One region of the Nocardioides sp. NPDC057772 genome, then DNA from elsewhere that is predicted to be linked to it. Evidence: riboswitches for the same ligand, from Rfam matches in the RefSeq annotation. Region 1 holds a riboswitch; the other holds the start of a gene.

Region 1 (7,372 bases):
CTCCTGCACCATCTCCGGCACCAGGTTGCGCGACTCGCTGAACCCGTAGCCCCAGCCCGCGAACATCATCTGCGGGTCGAGCGCCAGGACGGTCTCCAGCGTCGGGTGGTCGTCGCCCACGATCTCGAGCTCGTCGACCCGGTCGTCGGGGTAGGCCAGCTCGAGCAGCTGCTGGTCTCGAGCCAGGCCGGTGACGGCGACGAGCTCGTCCCGGGCGCCGACGGCCAGGGCGATCGAGATGATCCCGCCGTCGTAGGCGTACAGCTCGGTGACCGGCGCGTCGACGGTCAGCTTCTCGCCGCAGTTCTCGACGGTGATCGCGCTTCGCGCCGCGTCACCGGCGACGGTCCCCTCCGCTCCGCAGGCCGTGAGGATCGTCGTGCCGAGCGCGAGCGCGGCGACGCAGGCGAGGTGGGGACGGCGTACGGATCTGGGGGCACGCTGTGTCATGCCGGTCGGTCCTTTCGAGGGTGGATGAGCAGGTGTGGCTGGTCCAGATGCGGATGTGGCACCTGGACCGAGCCGACGCCGAAGTGGTGCTCGACGCGGATGGTGTCGAGCACCTCGGCCGGCGGCCCGTGGGCCACGATGGTCGCCGGGCCGGTGTCGGGATCGCTGTCGGCCGGCCGGCCCAGGACGGCGAGGCTGTCGAAGGAGCGGAGCGCCAGATCGAGGTCGTGGATGGTCGCCACCAGGGTCTCGACCCGGTCGGCGACGGTCTGCAGGAGGCGCAGCTGCCAGGCGACGTCGAGCTGGTTGGTGGGTTCGTCGAGGAGCATCACCGGGCACTCCTGAGCGAGACCTCGAGCCATCACCGCCCGGCGCCGCTCGCCCCCGGAGAGCCGGTCGCAGGGATCGTCGATGCGGTCGGCCAACCCGACGGCGTCGAGGGCCGCCCGCACGATCTCGCGTTCCTGGCGTCCGCCTCGAGCCCACGGCCGGGTGCGTGGCACCCGGCCCAGCGCGACCATCTCCCCGACGTGCAGCTCGGCGGAGGCGACCTCCTCCTGAGGGACGTACGCCAGCCGGCGGGCGCGCTCGCGCGACCTGGTCCGGACCGTCTCGGAGAGCCGGCCGGCGTCGTCGGCGAGGTAGGCGGTCCCGGCGCTCGGGCGCTGGACGCCGGCCAGGATCCGCAGCAGGGTCGACTTCCCCACCCCGTTGACGCCCACGATCCCGAGGCGGGTGCCGGCGGGTACGTCCAGGTCGACGTCGCGGAGCACGTCGCGCTCCCCCAGCCGGGCGGCGACTCCGCTCAGCCGGAGCGCGGGCCGGGACAGGTCGCCGCTCATCGCTCGCTACCGAAGCGGTACTGACCGCGGCCGAGCAGCAGCAGGAACAGCGGCGCGCCGACCACGCCGGTGACCACCCCCAACGGGATCTCCTGCGGGCGGGCCACCAGCCGGGCGAGCACGTCGACCCAGAGCAGGAACAGCCCACCGCCCAGGGCGGCGACCGGCAGCACCACTCTGTGCCGGGCGCCCACGAGCAGCCGGGCCGCGTGCGGCACGATCAGGCCGACGAACCCGATCCCACCGCTGACCGCGACCAGGACCCCGACGAGCACGGCCAGAGCCACGAACAGAGTCGTACGCAGCGCCGCCACGTTCACACCGAGCGCGGCAGCAGTCTCCGGGCCGGCGGCCAGGGCGTCCAGCCAGCGGTGCAGAGCCAGCATCCCGAGTCCCAGCAGAAGGCTGAGCGCCACCGGCAGCCACAGCTTCTCCCAGCTGGCGCCACCGACGCTGCCGAGCATCCAGAACATCACCGAGTCGGCGGCGCGCGGATCGTCGCTCATGAAGACCAGGAAGGAGGCGATGGAGGAGAGTCCCGAGGAGAGCACCACACCCGAGAGCACCAGCCGGATCGGCGTCAGCCCACCCTGCGCGGTGGCCACCAGCCAGACCAGCATCGCCGAGCCGACGGCCCCGAGCAGGGCACCGCCGGAGACCGCGTAGGTGCCGAGGCCGGCCAGCGCACCGGTGGTGATCGCGGCGGTCGCCCCCACCGAGGCGCCGGAGCTGATGCCCAGCAGGAACGGGTCGGCGAGCGGGTTGCGGACCAGCGTCTGCATACCCGCCCCGGCCACGGCCAGTCCGGCCCCCACGGCGAGCGCCATCAGGGCTCTCGGCAGGCGCAGCTCCCACACGATCACGTCCCACCTGCCGGGGGCATCACCCTGGATCCGGTCGCCGACCGCGGTGACGACCTCGCCGACGGGGATCCGCTCCGAGCCGAAGGCCAGGGAGAGCACAACACTGGCCGCCGAGGCGAGCAGCAGGCCGGCGATCAGCGGCACGAACGGCACCCGTCGCCTTCCGCCGGCGGTGCGAGCACGGCCGGCGGTACCTCGGGCATCACGGGCCAGCGTCTCCACGGCGCTCCGCCTCTCAAGTCCTCTGGACCCTGATCGCGAGGGCCGTGACGTACATCTGAGCCGACAGGTTTTCGGACTCGGGTTCAACCGGCGACGCTGCCTTCCCAGGGACGCGGCCCCAGTGGCTGCTTAGCGTCGTCGTCACCCTCACCGCTGCGCGCCAGTCCCGGAATCACACCGGGTTCCCTGGCATCCATCGGGATGCGTTCGACTCGGCGCCGAGGCTAGCACGGTGTCCGTAGGCGCGTGCCGACCATGTTGCCGACGACACGTCGAAGCACAACATCTAGGAAGTTGCATTGATGTAATTCCCGCATATAGTGGTCCCCGCAGCTGGTTCTCCCATCCCGGCGACGGGGCGGGAGAGGCAAGAGGGAACCCGGTGCGAGTCCGGGACTGCCCCGCAGCGGTGAGTGGGAACGACCGCCGTCACGAAGCACTGGGAGCAAGCCGGCTCCTGGGAAGCGACGGCCAGTAGGACCGAGCCCGATGACGCCCACGAGTCCGAAGACCTGCCAGTGCCCACCTCTTGGTGGGGTCCGCGACCTCGAGGGAAGGTCAGGGGATCGAGCGCGTACCACGCCGTCCTCTCCTGCCCCGGCACGGATGCACGAGACATCCAGCGGGCCGCGGGTCCGCGTGAACGAGGGGCATGGGGCTTGATCGACACCGAGGGTCTACCGATCCGCACCGAGAAGTCGGCGTACGTCTTCGACTATCCGATGGCCGAGGAGCTGGCCAAGAAGCAGCGCAGCATCTTCTGGACGGCCGAGGAGATCCCGGTCGAGAACGACAAGCAGGACTTCCTGGTCAACATGACCGACGCCGAGCAGGCCGCGGTCAAGACGACGCTGAAGCTGTTCACCATCTACGAGCTGATCCTCGGCGGCGAGGTGTGGGGCGACCGGCTCTTCCACGCGTTCCCGCGGCCCGAGATCCAGATGATGACCAACGCCTTCTCGTTTGCCGAGCTGAACATGCACGCGCCGTTCTACGCGAAGCTCAACAAGACGCTGATGATCGACACCGAGGAGTTCTACGACTCCTACAAGAACGACCCGGTGCTGGCCGAGCGGATCGCCTTCGTGTGGGACGCCATCGCCGACGAGGACCTGCTCTACGCGCTGAGCGTCTTCACGTTGATGGAGAACTGCGTGCTCTACTCCAACTTCGCCTTCCTCAAGCACTTCCAGTCCGGCGGGAAGAACCTGCTGCAGAACGTGATCAGCGGGATCAACTTCTCCGCCCGCGACGAGAACCTGCACGCCACCGGCGGCGCCTGGCTGTTCAACACGACGTTGGACGAGTACGCCGCGACCGTCTCGGCCGACAAGTTCGAGGCCGAGCGCGACGACCTCTTCGCCCGCGTCCGCGGTGTCGCCGAGCACCTCTACGCCCACGAGGCCCGGATCGTGGAGATGCTCTTCGCGGACGGTCCGATCACCGGCATCGAGCAGACCGACCTGGAGGCCTTCGTGCGCTCCCGCATCGACATGACCCTGGAGAACATGCGGATGGAGCCGCTGTTCGGGGTCGAGACCAACCCGGTCGCCGAGTGGTTCTACGCCGGCATCAACGGCACCCAGTTCCACGACTTCTTCCAGGTCACCGGCAACGAATACAACCGCAACATCGGCGAGACGGAGTTCGAGTTCTGATGAGCAGCACCAGCTGGGAGGCGCTCTCCGCCGAGCGCAAGGCACTGCAGGCCGAGGGCACCGTGCCTGCCTTCATGACCACCGCGGGCTACGCGATGTTCAAGGCCAAGTACACCGTCGCGGACCAGAGCGTCCGCGAGCGCTACGAGACCATCGCGGCCACCGCCGGCGGGCTGGCCGACGAGATGTACCCCCGTGAGGACGGCGTCTCCTGGACAGAGCCGTTCTTCGAGGCGATCTGGAACGGCTGGCTCTCCCCCTCGACGCCGGTGCTGTCGAACCTCGGCACCGACCGGGGCCTGCCGGTCTCGTGCGAGGGCTCCTACGTCGAGGACTCGGTCTGGGGCTTCTACGAGACCCTCAAGGAAGCCGCGATCCTGTCCCAGAACGGGTTCGGCACCTCGGCGTACCTCGGTGACGTCCGGCCCCGCGGCGCGAAGTTCAGCGACAACGGCAAGGCCAACGGTGTGGTCCCGGTCTTCTGCAACTTCGTGGAGATGACCAACCAGATCAGCCAGGGCGCCACCCGCCGCGGCTCCTGGGCCGGCTACCTGCCCGTGGATCACCCGGACTTCTACGAGCTCGCCGACCTGATCTTCCGGGAGCCGGCCAACAAGAACGTCGGCTGGATCTTCAGCCAGGCCTTCATCGACCGGATGCTCGCCGGCGACAAGGACGCCCTGGAGCGCTACCAGCGGGTGCTGAAGATCCGGGTGGTGCTGGGCAAGGGCTACATCTGGAAGGTCGACACCGTCAACGCGGCCCAGACCGAGTCCTACAAGGCCAACGGACTGGCCAACAAGGCCTCCAACCTGTGCTCGGAGATCACCCTGTTCAGCGACGAGGACCACTCCTACACCTGCGTGCTCTCCTCGCTGAACCTGTCGACCTACGACGAGTGGAAGGACCAGGACACCGCGTACGTCGCCACCGTCTTCCTCGACGCGGTCGCCGAGGCGTTCCTGCGCAAGGCGCGCACCATCCGCGGTCTGGAGCGGGCGGTGCGCTACACCGAGAAGGCCCGCAGCCTGGGCCTCGGGGTGATGGGCTACCACGACTACCTGCAGAAGCAGCGAGTGCCGTTCGAGTCGGACAAGGCGGCGGCGCTGAACAAGGACATCTTCGAGCGGATCTCGTCGCGTGCCGATGCCGCCTCGCGGTGGATGGGCTCGGTCGCGGGCATCCCGGAGTGGTGTGTCGGACGGCGCAACTCCCATCTGATGGCGATCGCGCCGACGATGAGCACCGCGGTGATCGTCGGCGGCACCAGCCAGGGCATCGAGCCGTACGTCGCCAACGTCTGGAACCAGACCACCTCGGCCGGCGAGATGCCGCGGGCCAACCAGAACCTCGTCGAGGTGATGAAGGAGCGTGGCGTCTACGACCAGGCCCACATCTCCGACATCATCGACCACGGTGGCTCGGTCCAGCACGTCTCGTGGCTCGACGACCTCGAGAAGGAGGTCTTCCGGACCGGCTACGAGATCGACCAAGAGATCCTGCTCGCCCGGGCGTCCGACCGCCAGGTCTACATCGACCAGGCCCAGTCGCTGAACCTGTTCTTCCAGGCCGACGCGACCCCGCAGTACATCAGCAAGATCCACAAGCTCGCGCTGCTCGACCCGAACATCAAGAGCCTGTACTACCTGCGCTCGCGCGCCGGCGTCCAGGCCAGCAAGCAGACCCGGACCAACTGACCGACTTCGACGACAGAGGCATGATCATGAACGAGAACCCGACCCCCACCGACGCCATCGACGACCTGAGCTGGGACGACTGGACCGACGCCGCTGTCTGTGCCATCGAGAACGGCCAGGACTGCGAGGCCTGCGAAGGATGAGCGCCCCCGCCGGGCGGCCGACGCTGACGGTCTGCCGCGGCTGCTGCTGCGGGACCGAGCGGAAGTCGCCCGGGGTGGACCATGCCGCCGTGCTCAGCACGCTGAACGCGGCGGCCGGGGAGTCGGCGACCGTACGCATCGCCGACTGCCTCGGCCCGTGCGAACGGGCAGACGTCGTGGTCGTCGGCCCCTCACCCGAGGGGCGGCAGCGTGGGGCGAAGCCCGTCTGGGTCGCCCGGGCCGGCACGGAGCAGGTCACCGACGCGCTGGCCGAGTGGACCCGCGCCGGCGGGCCGGGCATCGCCGAGGCACCACCCGCGGTGATGGCCCGGGCGTTCCGTCACGGGCGCTGAGCGACCGCCGCATACGCCGCCGCGACCAGGGCCGCGCCGATACCGACCTTGCGGGCCAGGGTGGTGGCGCCGACGACGTCCGCGGGGGTGGCGGCGCGGCCGTCGCCCATCACCGCACGGTGCTCGACCCGGTTGCCGTAGTAGCGGTTGGTGCCGCCCAGGCGGATGTCGAGGGCACCGGCGAAGGAGGCCTCGACGACGCCGGCGTTCGGGCTCGGGTGCTGGGCGGCGTCGCGACGCCAGGCCCGCCAGGCCTGTCTCGCTCGTGACGGCATCGCGGTCAGGGTGATCAGGCCGGACAGGCGCGAGCCGGGGAAGTTGAGCAGGTCGTCGAGGCGCGCGCTGGCCCAGCCGAAGTGCTCGTAGCGGTCGTTGTGGTGGCCGACCATCGCGTCCAAGGTGTTGGTGGCGCGGTAGCCGAGGAGGCCGGGCACGCCCGCGACGGCTCCCCACACCAGCGGCGCGACCACCGCGTCTGAGGTGTTCTCCGCGACACTCTCGATCACGGCCCGGGAGACCTCGGAGGCGTCGAGCTCGGCGGTGTCACGGCCGACGAGGTGGGTGAGCCGCTGCCGCGCAGCGGGCAGGTCCCCCTCGTCCAGGTGTTCGTGCACGGCCAACGCCTCGCGCTCCAGCGAGCGGCCGCCCAGGACCGCCCAGGTGGCGGCCGCGGTCACCAGCATCGTCCCGATCCTGCCGTGGGCGAGTCGCTCGGCGGCAGCGCCGATGACGACCGCTCCCCCGACCAGCGTCGCGGTGTGGAGGACGCCTCGGGTGCGGTCGTCCGCGTACCAAGCCTGCTCCGCCTTCATCGCGACCGTGCCGAAGCCGGCGACCGGGTGGTAGCGCCGCGGATCGCCGAGCAGGCGATCGAGCGCGACGCCGGCCAACAGTCCGATCGCCCGCGGGCTCACCGGTCTCCCCTGGTTTCCCGCAGGGCGGTGAGGAGTTGGTCCGTCGGCTCCTCGGGGCGCACCGCGATCCGCACCCAGTCCGGGCCGAGCCCGGGGAAGGTGTCGGCCCGGCGTACGGCGATGCCCTGCTCGCGCAGGGCCTCCCGGACCCCGGCGCCGGGGCGGGCCAGGACGAAGGAGGCGGTGGAGGGGACGTACTCGATCCCCAGCTTTCGCAAGCCCGCCTCGAG
Region 2 (7,372 bases), on a different contig from region 1:
GACCGAGTCGCCGCTGGAGATCCGCGACGGTGCCGTCGCGGTGCCGACCGCCCCCGGTCTCGGGATCCGGCTCGACCGCGACCGGGTCGCGGCCGCGCACGAGCTCTACCTCGAGCACGGGCTCGGTGTGCGTGACGACGGCGTCGCGATGCAGTACCTGGTGGAGGGTTGGACGTTCGACCCCAAGCGCCCGTGCCTTGTCCGCTGAGCTCGTCTGGCTCCTGCTCGCCGGCATCGGCGCGGGCCTGACCGGCTCGGTGGCCGGTCTGGCCTCGCTGGTCAGCTATCCCTCCCTGCTGGCCGCGGGGCTGCCGCCGGTGGTCGCCAACGTCACCAACACGGTGGCCATGTTCGGCGTCACCGGCGGCACCATCGCCGGATCACGGCGCGAGCTGCGAGGTCAGGGTAGGCGGATCGCCTGGCTGGCCCTGGCCTCCTTCCTCGGTGGTGCCGTCGGTGCGGCCCTGCTGCTCACCACGCCGGCCGAGGCGTTCGAGGCGGTCGTGCCCTGGCTCGTCGGGGCCGGTGCGATCCTGCTGCTGCTCCGCGACCGGATCCGGGTCTGGGCGGCAGCGCTCGCGACCACGAGGGCGCCGCGGCGGGTTCCGCTCGGCCACGAGCGGCGGCGTACGGTCGCCCGCGGGTTCGCCTGGGGCGCGGCCGTGTTCGTGCTCGGCATCTACGGCGGCTACTTCGGGGCCGGCGTCGGCATCATCGCGCTCGCGGTCCTCGTCCTCGAGCGCACCGAGGCGCTCGCGATCACCAACGCGGTCAAGAACGTCGCTACGGGCGTTGCCAACGGCACCGCCGCGGTCGCGTACGTCTTCTTCGCTCCGGTCGACTGGCCCGCCGCGGTCGCCCTCGGCGTGGGCGCCGTGCTCGGTGGCTTCCTGGGGCCCGCGATCGTCCGGGTCGCGCCCGAGCGCCCGCTGCGTTGGCTGGTCGGTCTGGCGGGTCTCGGGCTCGCGCTGCACCTGGCGACCCAGTAGATCGTGTGCAGTAGGCTCCGGGCCGCTGTCACGGGTCGCAGCCAGGTCTGAGGAGGACAACCGTTCATGGGTTCGAGCAACGTCTCGGTGCGCGATCGGGTGCGTGCGCTGGTCGACAACGAGACCTTCCAGAAGATCATCATCGGCGTGATCATCGTCAACGCGGTGGTGCTCGGCGTCGAGACGATGGTGCCCGAGCACCTGGCCCACGAGCTGGCGCTCTTCGACAGCCTGCTGCTCGGGGTCTTCGTCGTAGAGCTGGTGCTGCGCCTGGTGGCGTACGGCCCGAAGTTCTTCCTCGACCCGTGGAACATCTTCGACACCGCGATCGTGGCGATCGCGCTGGTGCCGGCGACCGGGCCGATGTCGGTGCTGCGGGCGCTGCGGATCCTGCGCGTGCTGCGCCTGGTCAACTCGGTCCCCTCGATGCGTCGCGTCGTCGACGGCCTGATCGCGGCGATGCCGGGGATGGGCTCGGTCGCCGCGCTGCTGGTGCTGATGATGTACGTCGCGGTGGTCATCTCGACCAACCTCTATGGGGAGATCGCGCCGGACTACTTCGGCGACCTCGGCACCAGCGCGTTCACGCTCTTCCAGACCATGACCGGCGAGGCCTGGCCCGACATCGCCCGCGAGGTGATGGCCGAAGATCCCTCGGCGTGGATCTTCTTCGTCGTCTTCATCCTGGTGATGACCTTCGCGGTCCTCAACCTCTTCCTCGCCGTCGTCGTCTCCGGCATGGAGAGCGTCGAGACCCTCACCAAGCACGAGGAGGAGTCCGACGCCGAGATGATGGCCATCCTGACCTCGCTGCGCGAAGACCTCACCGCCGTACGCGAGGAGCTGGCCGTCACCCGGGCCGAGCTGCGGAGCGCAGGGACCGCCGGCGACGAGGTCCAGCTCTGACTTCCGCTGGGCGGAAGCTGGGCCTGGTCAGGGTGTGGCGCCGGTCATAGCCTCGGGCGTCATGAGCATCTGGGACGAGAAGATCTTCGACGGAGCCTTCGTGCCCGGCGGCGCCGGGACGATGGCAGTGACGGCCCCCGCGACCGGGGAGACCATCGCCACGATCGGCCAGGCCGACGTCGCCGACCTCGACAAGGCGGTCGCGACCGCCAAGCAGACGCAGCGGACCTGGGCAGCGCTGCCCTACACCGAGCGCGCCGCGGTGATGACCAAGGCGGCCGCCATCCTCGAGGCAGACCCCGACCGGCTGACCCGCTGGCTGGTGCCGGAGGCCGGGTCTGGCCAGGGCAAGGCCGGCTTCGAGGCGATGCTGGTGACCTCCGAGCTGAACGCGGCCGCGGCGCTCGCGGCCCAGCCGTACGGACAGATGCTGCGCAGCATGAAGCCGCGGGTCTCGATCGGCCGGCATGTCCCGGTCGGCGTCGTCGGCGTGATCAGCCCGTTCAACTTCCCGGCGATCCTCTCGATGCGCTCGGTCGCTCCGGCCCTGGCGCTCGGCAACGCGGTCGTGCTCAAGCCGGACCCGCGGACGTCGATCTCCGGCGGTCTCGTGCTCGCCGAGATCCTCGCCGAGGCCGGGCTGCCCGAGGGGCTCCTGCACGTGCTCCCGGCAGGCGCCGAGGTCGGTGCCGCACTGGTCGCCCATCCGGACGTGCCCTGCATCTCCTTCACCGGCTCCACAGCCGCCGGCCGCAAGATCGGTGAGGCCGCCGGCCCGCTGCTGAAGAAGGTCCACCTCGAGCTCGGCGGCAACAACGCACTGCTGGTGCTGCCCGACGCGGACATCGACGCCGCGGCCTCCGCCGGCGCCTGGGGATCCTTCCTCCACCAGGGCCAGATCTGCATGACCACCGGTCGTCACCTGGTCCCCAAGGACAAGGTGGAGGAGTACGCCACCAAGCTGGCCGCCAAGGCCGAGGCCATCTCGGTCGGCGACCCGACCGATCCGGCCAACGCGCTGGGCCCGATCATCGACGAGCGGCAGCTCAAGAGCGTGCACGACATCGTCGAGGGCACGGTCGCGGCAGGTGCGACGCTGCTGGCCGGTGGCACCCACGACGGGCTCTTCTACCGTCCGACGGTCCTCGCCGACGTACCCCTGGACAGTCCGGCCTTCAGTCAGGAGATCTTCGGCCCGGTCGCCCCGGTCGTGGGCTACGAGAGCGTCAAGGAGGCGATCGAGATCATCAACTCCTCCGAGTACGGCCTCTCGGTGTCGCTGCTCACCGCCAACCCGTTCAAGGCCTTCGAGCTCGCCGACCGGATCACCTCAGGAGCGGTGCACATCAACGACCAGACCGTCGACGACGAGGCCGTCGCCCCCTTCGGCGGTGCCAAGGCCTCCGGCGTCGGCGGCCACTTCGGCACCTCGGCCAACATGGACACCTTCTGCGACATCCAGTGGGTCACGATCCAGTCGGAGATCGAGCGCTACCCGTTCTGAGCGTCGTAGCAAGGCTGGCTGTCCGTTCGTCGCCGACGCCAGGTAGTCTCGCCCTGCCAGTCGTACTCCATGCCTGATGGGGTCAGGGAACCCGGTGAGAGTCCGGGACTGACGCGCAGCGGTGAGGATGACGGGCGGGCACGCTCTTCTCCCGGGAAGGGCAGCCACTGGAGCCTGGCTCCGGGAAGGCGCTCCGCTCCGATCGATTCCGAGTCCGAAGACCTGCTGGCTCTGGCGGCGCCCGCCGCCAGGTCACCACGTGTCCCGCGGAAGGGCACATGACCGCAGAGCAGGTGTTCTGATGTCGCGAGTCCGATCCGACCGGTGCCCGGGAGTCGGCCGTCCGTGGCCGGCCGAGGACGGTCTCCTGGTGCGGTTGCGCCTGATCGGCGGGTCCGTCTCCTCCGCCTCGCTGCTGTCGCTGGTCTCCGTCGCCGAGACCTACGGCGACGGCCGCGTCTATCTCACCGGACGCGCCAACCTGCAGGTGCGCGGGCTGCCCGCCGTCGACGGTGCCCTGCCCGCTGAGGTGCTCACCGCGCTGAAGGCGACTGGTCTGGTGCCGGCGCAGACCCACGAGCTCGTACGCAACGTGATGGTCTCCCCGCAGACCGGGCTCGCCGGGGGACGGGCCGACCTGCGCGGCGTCGCCGCGACGCTGGACCGGCTGCTGTGCGCCTCGCCGCGGCTGGCAGCGCTGCCCGGGCGGTTCCTCTTCGTGCTCGACGACGGCCGCGGCGACCTGGTCTCGCGCGAGTGCGACCTCGGGCTGGTGGCGCTCTCGGAGGCCGAGGGTCAGCTGCGTGTCGGCGACTCGTGCGGGCCGGTCGTGCCGCTCACCGAGGCCGCTGGTCGGCTGGTCTCGTTGGCCACCCGCTTCCTGGACGTACGCGGAGAGGGGCCGTCGGCGCCCTGGCACGTCTCCGAGCTCGACCGCCCGCTGGTCGAGCCGGTCGAGGCCGACTCGCGGATGCCGGCGGAGGCTCCGGAACTGGGGTTCGGCGAGGTGCTCGGCGGCGAGCACGTCGCGGCCACCGACGGCGCCCTGGACCGGGCCGCCGTCGAGGCGCTGGTGGAGCGGGCGCCGGCGGTCGTGGTGACGCCGTGGCGCGGCGTACTCGTGCCCACACCGCCGGTGCGTCCGACCCGGCGCTACGACTACATCGACCAGGGACCGGCGATCTACGTCGACTCCTTCGCGACCATCCGGCGCGAGGCCGACCTCTCCGCGGTACCCGCGGACGCCGAGCGGCTCGCCGTCCGGATGATCCACGGCAGCGGCCAGGTCGATCTCGCCGCCGACCTGGACATCCACCCCGGCCTGGTGAAGGCCGCGCGCGGCGCGCTGGAGGCTGGCGCACCGATCCTGTGCGACGCGACGATGGTCGCCACCGGGGTCACCCGCAGCCGCCTCCCGCGCGACAACGAGGTGCTCTGCATGCTCGGCGACGACCGGGTCCCGGCGCTGGCCCGCGCCTGGGGCACCACCCGCACCGCCGCCGCGCTGGCGCTGTGGGAGCCCTATCTGGAGGGCGCGGTGGTCGCCATCGGCAACGCCCCCACGGCGCTCTTCCACCTGCTCGAGATGATCCTCGACGGCGGCCCGCGGCCGGCCGCGATCGTCGGCTGCCCGGTCGGCTTCATCGGCGCCGCCGAGTCCAAGGAGGCGCTCGCCTCCTTCGCCGACGACCACGGCATCGACATCCCCTACGTCACCGTCCGGGGCCGCCGTGGCGGCTCCGCGATGACCTCGTCCGCACTCAACGCACTCGCCCAGGAGCAGGAATGAGCGTCCCGACCCCTGGACGGTTCACCGTCGTCGGCATCGGCCCCGGCGACCCCGAGCTGATCACCCTCAAGGCAGCCCGGCTGATCGGTGCGGCCCCGGTGGTCGCCTATCACGCCGGCGTGCGCAAGCAGTCCCACGCCCGCCGCATCGCGTCCGCGCTGATCCCGGCCGACGCGGTGGAGGAGGAGCTGCGCTACCCGGTCACGACGGGCACCACGAGCCACCCCGGCGGGTACGTCGGGGCGATGGCCGAGTTCTACGAGTCCTGCGCGGTCCGGCTCTCGGCCCACCTCGACGCCGGCCGCGACGTGGTCTTGCTCGCCGAGGGCGACCCGCTCTTCTACGGCTCCTCGATGTATCTCCACGACCGGTTCAAGGAGGTCTACGAGACCTCCGTCGTGCCGGGTGTTCCCGCCTTCGCGGCCGCCACCGCGGCCGTCTCGACACCACTGGTCCGCCAGACCGACGTGCTCACGGTGCTGCCGGGCACCCTGCCCGAGCCCGAGCTCGCCCGGCGCCTGGCCGACACCGAGGCCGCCATCATCATGAAGCTCGGCCGGACCTTCCCGGCGGTTCGCTCCGCGCTGGCCGCGGCCGGTCGGCTCGAGGGCGCCTGGTACGTCGAGCGTGCCTCGCAGCCCGAGGAGCGCTGGCTGCCGGTGGCCGACGTCGACCCGGAGTCGGTGCCGTACTTCTCGCTCATCGTGGTCCCTGGCGACACGGCTCCCGCTCCCGCCTCGGCAGACCGCATGCGACAGACGTCCTCGGCGGCGTCGTCGGTGGCCGAGCCCGTCGAGACCGCGGCACGCGGGGAGGTGCTCGTGGTCGGGCTGGGGCCTGGACCCGACCGGTGGTTGACGCCCGAGGTGAGTGCGGTGCTGGCGGAGGTCGGCCATGTCGTCGGCTACGCGCCGTACGTCAACCGGGTGCCGCAGCGCGCCGGGCTGCAGCGGCACGCGTCGGGCAACACGGTCGAGGTCGACCGGGCGCGGCACGCGCTGGACCTGGCGCTCGCGGGGGAGCGGGTCGCGGTCGTCTCCGGCGGCGACGCCGGGGTCTTCGGGATGGCCTCCGCCGTCTTCGAGGCGGCTTCGGACCCGGCCTACGCCGACGTACGCGTCACCGTGCTGCCCGGTGTCAGCGCCGTCCAGGCGGTGGCGGCGCGGGCGGGCGCGCCCGTCGGCGCGGACTTCACGGTGATGTCCCTCTCCGACCGGCTCAAGCCGTGGTCCGTCGTCGAGGACCGGCTGCGCGCGGTCGCTGCCGCCGACCTGGTGCTGGCGATCTACAACCCCGCCTCGCGCTCGCGCACCGAGCAGATCGGCCGGGCTCGCGACGTACTCCTCGAGCAGCGCAAGCCCGACACCGTCGTCATCGTCGGTCGCGACGTCGGGCGGGCCGAGGAGTCGCTGACGGTGACCACCCTCGGAGAGCTGGATCCGGCGACCATCGACATGAAGTGCCTGGTCATCGTGGGGGCGAGCTCGACCCGGGTGACCGCGGCCGGGCAGGTCTGGACGCCGAGGTTCGTGCTGTGACCATCCAGCAGACCATCCAGCAGACCACCCAGCAGACCGTCCACTTCGTAGGCGCCGGCCCCGGCGCCGCCGACCTGCTCACCGTACGCGCGACCCGCCTTCTCGAGGCTGCCGACGTCGTGCTCTACCCCGGCACCTACCTCGACCCCGAGGTGCTGGCGCACTGCAGCCCCGAGGCCGAGCTGGTCGACACCCAGAAGCTCGACCTCGACCAGATCGTCGGCGCGATCGTGGCCGCCCACCGCGACGGCAAGCAGGTCGTACGCCTCGTCTCCGGCGATCCGTCGGTCTACTCGGCCGTCGCGGAGCAGACCCGGCGCCTCGACGTCGCCGAGGTGCCGTGGGACGTGACGCCCGGGGTGCCGGCCTACGCGGCGGCAGCCGCGCTGGTGGGACGGGAGCTCACCGTCCCGCTGGTGGCCCAGTCGGTGGTCCTCACTCGCACCCAGGCCCGGTCGACGGCCATGCCGGAGGGGGAGTCGCTGGCTGCGTACGCCGCCACCGGTGCCACGGTGGTGCTCCACCTGGCGATCCGGCGCACCCGCGAGCTGATGGCCGAGCTGCTGCCGTTCTACGGTCCGCAGTGCCCGGTCGTGGTCGTCTACCGCGCCAGCCAGCCCGACGAGCTGGTGCTGCGCGGGACGGT

What was found. A riboswitch is a leader RNA that binds a small molecule or an ion and turns the genes downstream of it on or off. The one in region 1 is predicted to bind cobalamin.
Region 2: linked by a shared signal. The riboswitch ahead of ACFVJS_RS19170 (nitrite reductase) and the one ahead of ACFVJS_RS03375 (ribonucleotide-diphosphate reductase subunit beta) in region 1 are both predicted to bind cobalamin.

What each region holds. Positions count from the first base shown of each region.
Region 1 covers NZ_JBHVKN010000009.1:39,711-47,082, forward strand. Annotated here, with positions in the region: gene ACFVJS_RS03360 (ABC transporter substrate-binding protein) at 1-450, opposite strand, end outside; gene ACFVJS_RS03365 (ABC transporter ATP-binding protein) at 447-1,292, opposite strand; gene ACFVJS_RS03370 (FecCD family ABC transporter permease) at 1,289-2,308, opposite strand; cobalamin riboswitch at 2,422-2,604, opposite strand; cobalamin riboswitch at 2,695-2,912, shown strand; gene ACFVJS_RS03375 (ribonucleotide-diphosphate reductase subunit beta) at 3,037-4,035, shown strand; gene ACFVJS_RS03380 (ribonucleotide reductase N-terminal alpha domain-containing protein) at 4,035-5,732, shown strand; gene ACFVJS_RS03385 ((2Fe-2S) ferredoxin domain-containing protein) at 5,872-6,228, shown strand; gene ACFVJS_RS03390 (cobalamin biosynthesis protein) at 6,216-7,142, opposite strand; gene ACFVJS_RS03395 (cobyrinate a,c-diamide synthase) at 7,139-7,372, opposite strand, start outside.
Region 2 covers NZ_JBHVKN010000131.1:5,352-12,723, forward strand. Annotated here, with positions in the region: gene ACFVJS_RS19150 (enolase C-terminal domain-like protein) at 1-208, shown strand, start outside; gene ACFVJS_RS19155 (sulfite exporter TauE/SafE family protein) at 198-989, shown strand; gene ACFVJS_RS19160 (ion transporter) at 1,056-1,895, shown strand; gene ACFVJS_RS19165 (aldehyde dehydrogenase family protein) at 1,957-3,399, shown strand; cobalamin riboswitch at 3,440-3,644, shown strand; partial or broken gene ACFVJS_RS19170 (nitrite reductase) at 3,701-3,892, shown strand; gene ACFVJS_RS19175 (precorrin-8X methylmutase) at 4,535-5,188, shown strand; gene cobJ (precorrin-3B C(17)-methyltransferase) at 5,185-6,726, shown strand; gene cobM (precorrin-4 C(11)-methyltransferase) at 6,723-7,372, shown strand, end outside.